3 regions of the Citrobacter sp. LST-B2 genome follow, and region 2 is predicted to be linked to each of the others. Evidence: predicted binding sites of a transcription regulator. Region 2 holds the regulator's gene; each other region holds the start of a gene.

Region 1 (4,266 bases), 980 kb from region 2:
CGTTGACCGTATGCTCAAAGAGTTTCGCTCTCAGCGTTACCATATGGCTATCGTCATCGACGAATTCGGCGGTGTCTCTGGTCTGGTCACCATTGAAGATATCCTCGAACTGATCGTCGGTGAAATCGAAGATGAATACGACGAAGAAGATGATATCGACTTCCGTCAGCTCAGTCGCCATACCTGGACCATTCGCGCGCTCGCGCCGATCGAAGACTTCAATGATGCCTTCGGCACCAGCTTTAGCGACGAAGAAGTCGATACCATTGGGGGTCTGGTGATGCAGGCGTTTGGTCACCTGCCCGCACGGGGTGAAACCATTGATATCGATGGTTACCAGTTCAAAGTGGCTATGGCCGACAGCCGTCGTATTATTCAGGTTCACGTCAGAATTCCGGATGACTCCCCCCAGCCAAAACTGGACGAATAACACCGAACGGGAAGAAGAACTCAATGGCTTTTGCCTCATTACTTGAACGCCAGCGCATTCGCCTGCTGCTGGCGTTATTATTCGGTGCCTGCGGTACGCTGGCTTTTTCTCCTTATGACATCTGGCCCGCTGCGATTGTGTCGCTGATGGGCTTGCAGGCACTCACCCTGAATCGTCGCCCGCGTCAGTCAGCTGCTATCGGCTATTTCTGGGGACTGGGACTCTTCGGTACAGGTATCAACTGGGTTTACGTCAGCATCGCGCAGTTTGGCGGGATGCCAGGCCCGGTGAACGTCTTCCTTGTGGTGCTGCTCGCGGCATACCTTTCACTATATACCGGACTGTTTGCTGGCGTACTTGCGCGTCTGTGGCCAAAAACCAGCTGGCTGCGGGTTGCCATTGCCGCACCGGTGGTCTGGCAGCTAACGGAATTTCTGCGTGGCTGGGTGCTGACCGGATTTCCATGGCTGCAGTTCGGCTACAGTCAGATCGACGGCCCGCTGAAAGGGCTGGCACCGGTAATGGGTGTCGAAGCCATAAACTTCCTGTTGATGATGGTCAGCGGATTGCTGGTTCTCTCGCTGGTCAGCCGTAACTGGCGTCCGCTGGTGGTCGCCATCGTTCTTTTCGCGCTCCCTTTCCCACTGCGCTATATCCAGTGGTTCACCCTGGAGCCGGAAAGAACAACCCGCGTGTCGCTGGTTCAGGGCAATATCCCGCAGTCGTTGAAATGGGACGAAGGCCAGTTGATGAATACGCTCAAGATCTATCTGGATGCGACGCAGCCCGAAATGGGGAAATCGCAGCTGATCATCTGGCCGGAATCCGCCATTCCGGATCTGGAAATCAACCAGCAGCGCTTTCTGGGCATGCTGGATGACCTGTTGCGTTCGAAGAACAGCTCGCTGATTACCGGTATTGTCGATGCGCGACTGAACAAGCAGAACCGTTACGACACCTACAACACCATCATCACGTTGGGGAAAGACAATCCTTACCGTTATGACTCCACCAACCGCTACAACAAAAACCATCTGGTGCCGTTTGGTGAGTTTGTGCCGCTGGAATCCATTCTTCGCCCCTTAGCGCCGTTCTTTGACCTGCCGATGTCCTCGTTCAGCCGTGGCCCGTACATTCAGCCGCAGCTGCATGCGCACGGTTTAGCACTGACTGCCGCGATTTGCTACGAGATCATTCTGGGTGAACAGGTACGCGATAACTTCCGCCCGGACACGGACTTTCTGCTAACCATCTCCAACGATGCGTGGTTTGGTAAGTCGATTGGTCCTTGGCAGCATTTCCAGATGGCGCGGATGCGCTCGCTGGAGCTGGCACGCCCCCTGCTGCGCAGTACTAACAACGGTATTACAGCGGTGATTGGTCCGCAGGGCGAGATTCAGGCGATGATCCCGCAATTTACGCGCCAGGTGTTAACCGCCGATGTAACGCCAACAACAGGCTTAACGCCATATGCTCGCACTGGCAACTGGCCGCTGTGGTTCCTGACCGCGCTGTTCGGTTTTGCCGCCGTGTTAATGAGTTTGCGTCAACGTCGTAAATAATCGATTTCTCCCTGCATCAGGCCGGATAACCGCGCTTACGCGTCTTATCCGGCCTACCATTCTCCATCCTCTTCTTCCATTCTGGCACGCCTATTGCTTTGTTAACAAAGGCAAACCTGTTTTTGGCGTTCAGCGCAACGTCGTCGCACTAAAGCAGTTCACCGGTAGCACCGAAACGGTGCAACGAGGGATTTTTGCCTCTAAACGGTGCGGCGCACTTCGCAAAAATAAACAATAACGCAGCAATATCTTTACATTAAGCCAGACTAAATGTTAACAAACAGGTAAAACACTGCACGCTTAAGTTGCAGGTGATAACAACACAGACACTCACAATAGGTATCACTGCGTCGACGGCGCAGACGATAAGGAGTTGGATATGCAATTACGTAAGCTAGCCGCAGCAATGCTGGTAATGGGAATGTCAGCCGGTCTGGTACATGCGGAAGATGCGGCCCCTGCCGCAGGCAGCACGCTGGACAAGATCGCCAAAAACGGCGTTATCGTCGTCGGTCACCGTGAATCCTCCGTGCCGTTCTCTTATTACGACAATCAGCAGAAAGTGGTGGGTTATTCTCAGGATTACTCCAACGCCATCGTTGAAGCCGTGAAGAAGAAGCTGAACAAGCCCGATCTGCAGGTGAAGCTGATCCCGATTACGTCGCAGAACCGTATTCCGCTGCTGCAAAACGGCACTTTCGACTTTGAGTGCGGGTCCACCACCAACAACCTTGAGCGCCAGAAACAGGCCGCTTTCTCTGACACCATCTTTGTCGTCGGCACCCGTCTGCTGGCGAAAAAAGGCGGCGACATTAAAGACTTCCCGGACCTGAAAGGCAAAGCGGTTGTTGTCACCTCAGGTACCACCTCTGAAATTCTGCTGCACAAGCTGAACGACGAGCAAAAAATGGATATGCGTATCATCAGCGCTAAAGACCACGGTGACTCTTTCCGTACCCTGGAAAGCGGTCGCGCCGTTGCCTTTATGATGGATGATGCCCTGCTGGCCGGTGAACGCGCGAAGGCGAAGAAACCGGACAACTGGGAAATCGTCGGCAAACCACAGTCTCAGGAAGCTTACGGCTGCATGCTGCGTAAGAACGATCCTGAGTTCAAAAAGCTGATGGATGACACCATCGCCCAGGCGCAGACTTCAGGCGAAGCCGCGAAATGGTTTGATAAGTGGTTCAAAAATCCGATCCCACCGAAAAACCTGAACATGAACTTCGAACTGTCGGACGAAATGCAAGCGCTGTTCAAAGAACCGAATGATAAAGCACTTAACTAACTAGAACGAAATGGGGCGGGAACTCCTTGCCCTCTCGATTGCTATGCAGCACGGACAGACTATATGCCTGATGGTCGTTCCCCATCAGGCCTGAAAACCGAAGTACGCTGGATAACAATCTTCGAGGGTAGCGCTGCTACCCTTATTTTTTCGGAGTAGATGTATGTCAATAGACTGGAACTGGGGCATTTTTTTACAACAGGCCCCATTCGGCAACACCACCTATCTCGGCTGGCTCTGGAGCGGTTTCCAGGTTACCGTCGCACTTTCCATCACCGCCTGGATCATTGCCTTCCTGGTCGGTTCTTTATTTGGCATTTTACGCACCGTCCCGAATCGCTTCTTTTCCGGGATCGGCACCCTGTATGTAGAACTGTTCCGTAACGTACCGCTGATCGTCCAGTTCTTCACCTGGTATCTGGTGGTGCCTGAACTGCTGCCAGAAGATCTTGGTATGTGGTTTAAGGCAGAACTGGATCCCAATATTCAGTTCTTCGTATCGTCCATGCTCTGTCTGGGGCTGTTTACCGCCGCGCGCGTTTGCGAACAGGTTCGTGCCGCCATTCAGTCACTGCCACGCGGTCAAAAAAACGCAGCGCTGGCGATGGGACTGACCCTGCCGCAGGCCTACCGCTACGTGTTGTTGCCTAACGCCTATCGGGTGATCGTCCCGCCGATGACCTCTGAGATGATGAACCTGGTGAAAAACTCCGCCATCGCCTCGACCATCGGTCTGGTCGATATGGCCGCGCAGGCCGGGAAGCTGCTCGATTACTCGGCGCATGCCTGGGAGTCATTTACCGCCATTACCCTGGCGTATGTGTTGATTAATGCCTTCATCATGCTGGTGATGAGTCTGGTGGAACGTAAAATCCGCCTGCCTGGCAATCTGGGAGGCAAATAATGTACGAATTCGACTGGAGTTCAATTGTCCCTTCCCTGCCCTATCTGCTGGATGGGCTGCTCATTACGCTGAAAATTACCGT
Region 2 (4,266 bases):
AATGCGTATCTGGAACAGCTCGACAGCAACATCACCGGTGACAAAATTACCTATCTGGTGAAAGAGCAGAAAATGCAGGCCTTCAGTGAGAAAGGCAAGCGTGTGACCACCGTTCTGGTTCCGTCGCAGTTGCAGGACAAAAACAAAAACCAGGCTCCGGCTCAGAAAAAGAGTAACTAATTCGTTATGGCAACATTAACTGCAAAGAATCTGGCGAAGGCCTACAAGGGCCGCCGCGTCGTGGAAGATGTCAGCCTGACCGTCAACTCGGGCGAGATTGTCGGTCTGCTTGGGCCGAACGGTGCGGGTAAAACCACCACCTTCTACATGGTCGTCGGCATTGTGCCGCGCGATGCCGGTAACATCATTATTGATGATGAAGACATCAGTCTGCTGCCGTTGCACGCCCGCGCGCGCCGCGGAATTGGCTATCTGCCGCAGGAAGCGTCGATTTTTCGCCGCCTGAGCGTGTACGATAACCTGATGGCCGTACTACAAATTCGTGACGATCTCACCAGCGAACAGCGTGAAGACCGCGCTAACGAGCTGATGGAAGAGTTCCACATTGAGCATCTGCGCGACAACATGGGTCAGTCACTCTCCGGCGGGGAACGTCGCCGTGTGGAAATCGCCCGCGCCCTCGCCGCCAACCCGAAATTTATCCTGCTGGATGAACCCTTTGCCGGCGTTGACCCCATCTCCGTTATCGATATCAAACGCATTATTGAGCATCTGCGTGACAGCGGTCTCGGCGTGTTGATTACCGACCATAACGTCCGCGAAACGCTGGCCGTGTGTGAACGTGCCTATATCGTGAGCCAGGGACACCTGATCGCGCACGGCACGCCGACAGAAATCCTGCAGGACGAACACGTGAAGCGCGTATACCTTGGGGAAGACTTCAGACTCTGATAGGGTAGAAGTTTGCGACGTCATAGCGGGAGAAAACGACTCTGAACATGAAGCAAGGTTTGCAACTCAGGCTGAGCCAACAACTGGCGATGACGCCGCAGCTACAACAGGCGATTCGTCTGTTGCAGTTGTCCACGCTGGAACTGCAGCAGGAACTCCAGCAAGCGCTGGAAAGCAATCCGTTGCTGGAACAAACCGATCTTCACGACGAAGTTGATACCCGCGAAACTCAGGACAGCGAAACGCTGGATACCGCCGACGCGCTCGAACAAAAAGAGATGCCGGAAGAGTTGCCGCTTGACGCCAGCTGGGATGAAATCTACACCGCCGGAACGCCGTCGGGCACCAGCGGCGACTACATTGACGATGAGCTCCCCGTTTACCAGGGTGAAACCACGCAGACTCTACAGGATTACCTGATGTGGCAGGTGGAACTCACCCCGTTCTCCGATACCGACCGCGCAATCGCCACGTCGATTGTAGATGCCGTTGACGATACCGGTTATCTCACCGTTTCGCTGGACGACATCCTCGACAGCATGGGCAATGATGAGGTCGGCCTTGATGAAGTCGAAGCCGTACTCAAACGTATTCAGCGGTTTGATCCCGTAGGCGTGGCGGCAAAAGATCTGCGCGATTGCTTACTGATCCAGCTCTCGCAATTCGACAAATCGACCCCCTTCCTTGAAGAAGCCCGGTTGATCATCAGCGATCATCTCGATCTGCTGGCGAACCACGACTTCCGCACTCTGATGCGCGTCACTCGTCTCAAAGAAGAGGTGCTCAAAGAGGCGGTCAATCTGATTCAGTCACTCGATCCCCGACCCGGGCAGTCGATCCAGACCGGCGAACCGGAATACGTGATCCCGGATGTGCTGGTACGCAAGCATAACGGTCACTGGACGGTTGAGCTCAACGGTGACAGCATTCCCCGCTTGCAGATCAATCAGCACTACGCCGCCATGTGCAACGGTGGGCGTAATGACGCCGACAGCCAGTACATCCGCAGTAATTTGCAGGATGCGAAGTGGTTGATTAAGAGTCTGGAAAGCCGCAATGATACCCTGCTGCGCGTCAGCCGTTGCATCGTTGAGCAGCAGCAAGCCTTCTTTGAGCAAGGCGAAGAATTTATGAAACCGATGGTGCTGGCTGACATCGCCCAGGCCGTCGAGATGCACGAATCGACCATTTCTCGTGTGACGACGCAGAAGTATCTGCACAGTCCACGCGGCATTTTTGAACTGAAGTATTTTTTCTCCAGCCATGTGAATACCGAGGGGGGTGGCGAAGCGTCCTCCACGGCGATCCGCGCACTGGTGAAGAAGTTGATTGCGGCGGAAAACCCCGCGAAGCCTTTGAGCGACAGCAAGCTAACATCGATGCTGTCGGAACAAGGCATCATGGTGGCGCGCCGCACCGTTGCGAAGTACCGAGAGTCTTTATCCATTCCGCCGTCAAACCAGCGCAAACAACTGGTTTGACCCAACCGATAAGGAAGACACTATGCAGCTCAACATCACTGGAAACAACGTCGAGATCACAGAAGCCCTGCGTGACTTTGTGAATACCAAGTTCGCCAAACTCGAACAGTATTTTGACAGGATCAATCAGGTCTATATTGTGTTGAAAGTGGAAAAGGTTACCCACATCTCGGATGCAACACTGCATGTAAACGGTGGCGAAATTCACGCCAGCGCGGAAGGTCAGGATATGTATGCGGCCATTGATGGCCTGATTGACAAGCTGGCAAGACAGCTCACCAAACACAAAGATAAATTGAAACAACACTAATTGTCCGGGCAGTTAGCGGGTGCAGGACGGCCTGTTGTGCAGAACAACAGGCCATTTGTACAGTTAGCGCTCCGAATCCGTTCCGCTGTTGTGGGACGGATTCTTAGGTGAAATTATGATAAATAACGATACGACTCTACAACTGAGTAGTGTACTTAACCAGGAATGTACGCGCAGTGCCGTTCACTGCCAGAGCAAAAAACGCGCGCTGGAAATCATCAGTGAACTGGCTGCAAAACAGCTCAGTCTACCGCCGCAGGTCGTTTTTGAAGCGATCCTGACGCGCGAAAAAATGGGCAGTACCGGCATCGGCAATGGGATCGCCATCCCGCACGGTAAGCTGGAAGAAGATACCCTGCGCGCCGTCGGCGTGTTTGTGCAACTGGAAACGCCCATCGCCTTCGATGCGATTGATAATCAACCTGTTGATCTGCTTTTTGCACTGCTGGTGCCTGCGGATCAAACCAAAACGCACCTGCATACACTATCGCTGGTGGCTAAGCGTCTGGCGGATAAAACCATCTGCCGTCGACTGCGCGCCGCACAGAGCGATGAAGAGTTGTATCAAATCATCACTGACACCGAAGGCGGTCAGGATGAAGCGTAACTCCCCTTTTTCCGTGGTGAGGAGAAACAGTACATGGTACTGATGATCGTCAGCGGTCGTTCAGGGTCAGGTAAATCTGTCGCCCTGCGCGCGCTGGAAGATATGGGCTTTTACTGCGTGGATAACCTTCCCGTCGTATTGTTACCCGATCTGGCTCGCACGCTTGCCGAACGCCAGATTTCGGCTGCCGTCAGCATTGACGTACGCAATATGCCAGAGTCGCCGGAAATTTTTGAGCAGGCGATGAACAACCTGCCCGAGGCGTTCTCGCCGCAGTTGCTGTTCCTCGATGCCGATCGCAACACGTTGATTCGTCGCTACAGCGATACGCGTCGTTTGCACCCTCTCTCCAGCAAGAACCTGTCGCTGGAAAGCGCCATTGATCAGGAAAGTGACCTGCTGGAACCGCTGCGTTCTCGCGCCGACCTGATCGTCGACACCTCAGAAATGTCGGTGCATGAACTGGCTGAAATGCTGCGGACCCGCCTGTTGGGTAAACGTGAGCGTGAACTGACGATGGTGTTTGAGTCCTTCGGCTTTAAGCACGGGATCCCCATCGATGCCGATTACGTTTTCGACGTCCGCTTTCTGCCAAACCCGCACTGGGATCCGAAACTGCGTCCAATGACCGGTCTCGACAAGCCCGTCGCCGCCTTCCTCGACAGACACACAGAAGTACACAATTTTATCTACCAGACTCGCAGCTATCTTGAGCTATGGTTACCCATGCTGGAGACCAACAACCGTAGCTATCTGACCGTGGCTATCGGTTGTACCGGCGGGAAACACCGTTCGGTGTATATTGCAGAACAGCTGGCAGACTACTTCCGCTCACGCGGTAAAAACGTACAGTCACGCCATCGTACGCTGGAAAAACGCAAAACATGACCGTGAAGCAAACTGTTGAAATCACGAACAAGCTGGGCATGCATGCCCGGCCAGCAATGAAGCTCTTT
Region 3 (4,266 bases), 730 kb from region 2:
AATCTCCCCACCGTCTGCCCCCAGAGCCTGCAATGCATTACGGACAATATTCAACAACACCTGCTCGATCTGTTCCGGGTCGTGCGGCAATTCCGGTAGGCTGGGATCGTAATCGCGGACCAGCGTGACGTTGGCCGGTAATTCCATAGAAACCAGCGCCACCACGCGCTCTGCCACCTTATGAATGCTTTCCGTGACATGCGTTCCCGGCATCTGCGGGCCCAACAGCCTGTCGACCAGATTACGCAGTCGATCAGCCTGTTCAATAATGACTTTGGTGTATTCCAGCAGCGCCGGGTCGGGCAGGGCTTTACTTAATAGCTGTGCAGCGCCGCGTAAGCCACCGAGCGGGTTTTTAATCTCGTGTGCCAGTCCTCGCACCAGATCGCGCGCAGCGACCTGCTGAGCGTGCTGTAGCTGCTCCTGGCTCAGGCGGCGCTGATTATCCATCGGCGCCATTTCGAGCAGGATCTGGCCGTCTGGCAAACGCTGCGCGGTGAGCGAAAGAATGTGTGAACGCCCATCAATCACCAACGTGACCTCATTGTCGGTAAACCCTTGTCCCGCCTCTAAGCTTTCACGCATCAGTTCGATATTCAAAGAAAAATAGCTCAGGAGTTCAGGAAGCGGCGTACCAAACAGTTTGCGGGAGCTTTGGGCGAGTAACTGCTGCGCGGCCGGGTTGGCGTAATGCACCGCCAGCTCATCGTCGACCAGTAAGATGCTGTTGATTAAAGAATTGAGGATCTGCCCAGCATCGGGCAGCGTGCCTGTTGCCATACAGCAGTCTCCTGAAAAATTTGCACCAATTTAGTGCATTATAGCTTTTTATGTAGAAAAAGCGCGAAGGATCAGATTGTTGACGGTGAAAAAAGCCCATCGTGAGATGGGCTAAAAGTTTCCACGGCAACTAAAAAACACCTGACGTCTTTCACGCCGCTGCTGCGTTGGCTACCTTCGCTCACCCCAGTCACATCGTTATCCTGTTCCTGGGGATTCGCTCCGTTGCCGCCTTGCCGCAACGTGAAATTCGTCGGGCTTTTAAGATACAGTTAAACGCTGTAGTACAGCTCAAACTCTACCGGGTGCGGCGTCATACGTACGCGGTCGTTTTCTTCAATACGCAGCGCGATGTAAGCATCGATAGCTTCATCAGTGAACACGCCGCCCGCTTTCAGGAACTCGCGATCCAGGTTCAGCTCGTTCAGTGCTTCTTCCAGAGAACCTGCAACCTGTGGGATCTCTTTCGCTTCTTCCGGCGGCAGGTCGTACAGGTTTTTGTCCATGGCTTCGCCAGGGTGGATCTTGTTCTTAATGCCGTCAAGACCGGCCATCAGCAGTGCTGCAAAGCACAGGTACGGGTTCGCTGCCGGATCCGGGAAACGGACTTCGATACGACGTGCTTTTGGAGACGCGACCACTGGAATACGGATAGAGGCAGAACGGTTACGGGCAGAGTAAGCCAGCATAACCGGTGCTTCGTAGCCCGGGACCAGACGCTTGTATGAGTTGGTGGTCGGGTTCGCAAGGGCGTTAATCGCTTTAGCGTGTTTGATTACGCCGCCGATGTAGTACAGCGCTTGCTCAGACAGGCCCGCATATTTGTCGCCAGAGAACAGGTTGGTACCGTTCTTGGACAGGGACATGTGGCAGTGCATACCGGAACCGTTATCGCCGAACATCGGTTTTGGCATAAAGGTCGCGGTTTTGCCGAAGCGGTGAGCGACGTTGTGTACCACATATTTGTAGATCTGAATTTCGTCCGCTTTTTTGGTCATGGTGTTGAAGCGGGTTGCCACTTCGTTCTGACCCGCAGTGGCCACTTCATGGTGGTGAGCTTCAACGACCAGGCCCATTTGCTCCATCACCAGACACATTTCAGAACGGATGTCCTGAGCAGAATCTACTGGTGGAACCGGGAAGTAGCCGCCTTTTACTGCCGGACGGTGACCTTTGTTACCACCTTCGTACTGGGTGGAGGAGTTCCAGGCGCCTTCGATGTCATCGATAGCCACGTGAGAACCGGAGATTGACGCGCCGAAACGGATGTCGTCAAACAGGAAGAATTCTGGTTCTGGCCCAAACAGAACGGTATCCGCGATGCCGGTGGAGCGCAGGTATTCTTCAGCACGCTTGGCGATAGAGCGCGGGTCGCGGTCATAGCCTTGCAGGGTGCCAGGTTCCAGGATGTCACAACGGATGATCAGTGTAGAATCCGCGAAGAACGGGTCGATGACTGCGGTAGAAGCATCCGGCATCAGCACCATGTCGGATTCGTTGATGCCTTTCCAGCCACCAATCGAAGAGCCGTCAAACATTTTGCCTTCTTCGAAGAATTCGGCATTTACCTGATGAGCAGGAATCGTGACGTGCTGTTCTTTACCTTTGGTATCAGTGAAGCGCAAATCAACAAACTTCACTTCGTGCTCATTCAGCATCGTCAAAACGTGTTCAGCGGACATACTTAACTCTCCAGATTGGTCATAGTCGTCGTGGTAACGAGGTGTTCAATTCTTTAATCATTGGCCGTGTCGCCGTAAAAAAGATAAAGCGAAATCTGTGCCAACTTTTAAATTGCCCCTAAAAGGCGTTATCATGCGCACCATCGTGCAAAAGGGTTGCACCATGCCGTGTATGTTGCACCAGTATAGTGCTTTAATGTGAACATTAAGCACCATATTGGTGCAATGGACCGTGCATAACCCTTTTAACGCTCCGTGAAAGCGATCACAAAGAAACTCTGCAATACTTGTTTGCGGAGGATGTTTGTGATCCTGTTTTGTAGTGCGATTAATCCGTGTACAATAACGCGCTATTTCTAATGCCTGAGGCAAAGTTGTGATCGAAAATTTGCGTAACATCGCCATCATCGCGCACGTCGACCATGGTAAAACTACCCTGGTTGATAAGCTGCTGCAGCAATCCGGTACGTTCGACTCTCGTGCCGAAACTCAAGAGCGTGTGATGGACTCCAACGATTTGGAGAAAGAGCGTGGGATTACCATCCTCGCGAAAAACACCGCTATCAAATGGAATGATTATCGTATCAACATCGTTGATACCCCTGGGCACGCAGACTTCGGTGGTGAAGTTGAGCGTGTCATGTCCATGGTTGACTCTGTGCTGCTGGTGGTTGACGCATTTGACGGCCCAATGCCGCAGACGCGCTTCGTGACCAAAAAAGCCTTTGCGCATGGCCTGAAGCCGATCGTGGTCATCAACAAAGTTGACCGTCCTGGCGCGCGTCCGGACTGGGTTGTCGATCAGGTATTTGACCTGTTTGTGAACCTCGACGCGACCGACGAACAGCTGGATTTCCCGATCATCTACGCTTCTGCGCTGAACGGTATTGCTGGTCTGGATCACGAAGATATGGCGGAAGACATGACCCCGCTGTATCAGGCGATTGTCGACCACGTACCTGCGCCGGACGTTGACCTTGATGGTCCGTTCCAGATGCAGATCTCTCAGCTGGACTACAACAACTACGTTGGCGTTATCGGTATCGGCCGCATCAAACGCGGTAAAGTGAAGCCGAACCAGCAGATTACTATCGTGGATAGCGAAGGCAAAACTCGCAACGGTAAAGTCGGTAAAGTCCTGACTCACCTGGGTCTGGAGCGTATCGATAGCGATCTGGCAGAAGCAGGCGACATCATCGCGATCACCGGTCTGGGCGAGCTGAACATCTCTGACACCATCTGCGATCCGCAGAATGTGGAAGCGCTGCCGGCACTGTCTGTTGATGAACCGACCGTCACCATGTTCTTCAACGTCAACACCTCTCCGTTCTGTGGCAAAGAAGGTAAATACGTTACCTCTCGTCAGATCCTTGACCGCCTGAACAAAGAGCTGGTGCACAACGTTGCACTGCGTGTTGAAGAAACTGAAGATGCGGACGCGTTCCGTGTATCCGGTCGTGGTGAGCTGCACCTGTCTGTTCTGATCGAAAACATGCGTCGTGAAGGTTTCGAAATGGCGGTTTCCCGTCCGAAAGTTATCTTCCGCGAAATCGATGGTCGTAAACAAGAGCCGTTCGAGAACGTGACGCTGGACGTTGAAGAGCAGCACCAGGGTTCTGTCATGCAGGCACTGGGCGAGCGTAAAGGCGACCTGAAAAATATGAATCCAGATGGCAAAGGCCGCGTACGTCTCGACTACGTGATTCCAAGCCGTGGTCTGATCGGCTTCCGTTCAGAATTCATGACCATGACCTCCGGTACCGGTCTGCTGTACTCCACCTTCAGCCACTACGACGACGTACGT

Evidence for each region. The regulator sigma-54, encoded in region 2, starts transcription at its own class of promoters, with help from an activator protein. The targets are predictions, from matches to a motif close to GTTGGCACANNTTTCGCTNT.
Region 1: the regulator sigma-54 is predicted to act here: its motif matches at 2,073-2,092, upstream of ACQ0PY_RS07180 (amino acid ABC transporter substrate-binding protein).
Region 3: the regulator sigma-54 is predicted to act here: its motif matches at 2,548-2,567, upstream of glnA (glutamate--ammonia ligase).

Annotation. Positions count from the first base shown of each region.
Region 1 is NZ_CP192598.1:1,534,908-1,539,173, reverse strand. It holds gene corC (CNNM family magnesium/cobalt transport protein CorC) at 1-430, shown strand, start outside; gene lnt (apolipoprotein N-acyltransferase) at 454-1,992, shown strand; gene ACQ0PY_RS07180 (amino acid ABC transporter substrate-binding protein) at 2,372-3,280, shown strand; gene gltJ (glutamate/aspartate ABC transporter permease GltJ) at 3,444-4,184, shown strand; gene gltK (glutamate/aspartate ABC transporter permease GltK) at 4,184-4,266, shown strand, end outside.
Region 2 is NZ_CP192598.1:554,105-558,370, reverse strand. It holds gene lptA (lipopolysaccharide ABC transporter substrate-binding protein LptA) at 1-180, shown strand, start outside; gene lptB (LPS export ABC transporter ATP-binding protein) at 187-912, shown strand; gene rpoN (RNA polymerase factor sigma-54) at 960-2,393, shown strand; gene hpf (ribosome hibernation promoting factor) at 2,416-2,703, shown strand; gene ptsN (PTS IIA-like nitrogen regulatory protein PtsN) at 2,819-3,310, shown strand; gene rapZ (RNase adapter RapZ) at 3,344-4,198, shown strand; gene npr (PTS phosphocarrier protein NPr) at 4,195-4,266, shown strand, end outside.
Region 3 is NZ_CP192598.1:4,920,744-4,925,009, reverse strand. It holds gene glnL (nitrogen regulation protein NR(II)) at 1-780, opposite strand, end outside; gene glnA (glutamate--ammonia ligase) at 1,053-2,462, opposite strand; gene typA (ribosome-dependent GTPase TypA) at 2,839-4,266, shown strand, end outside.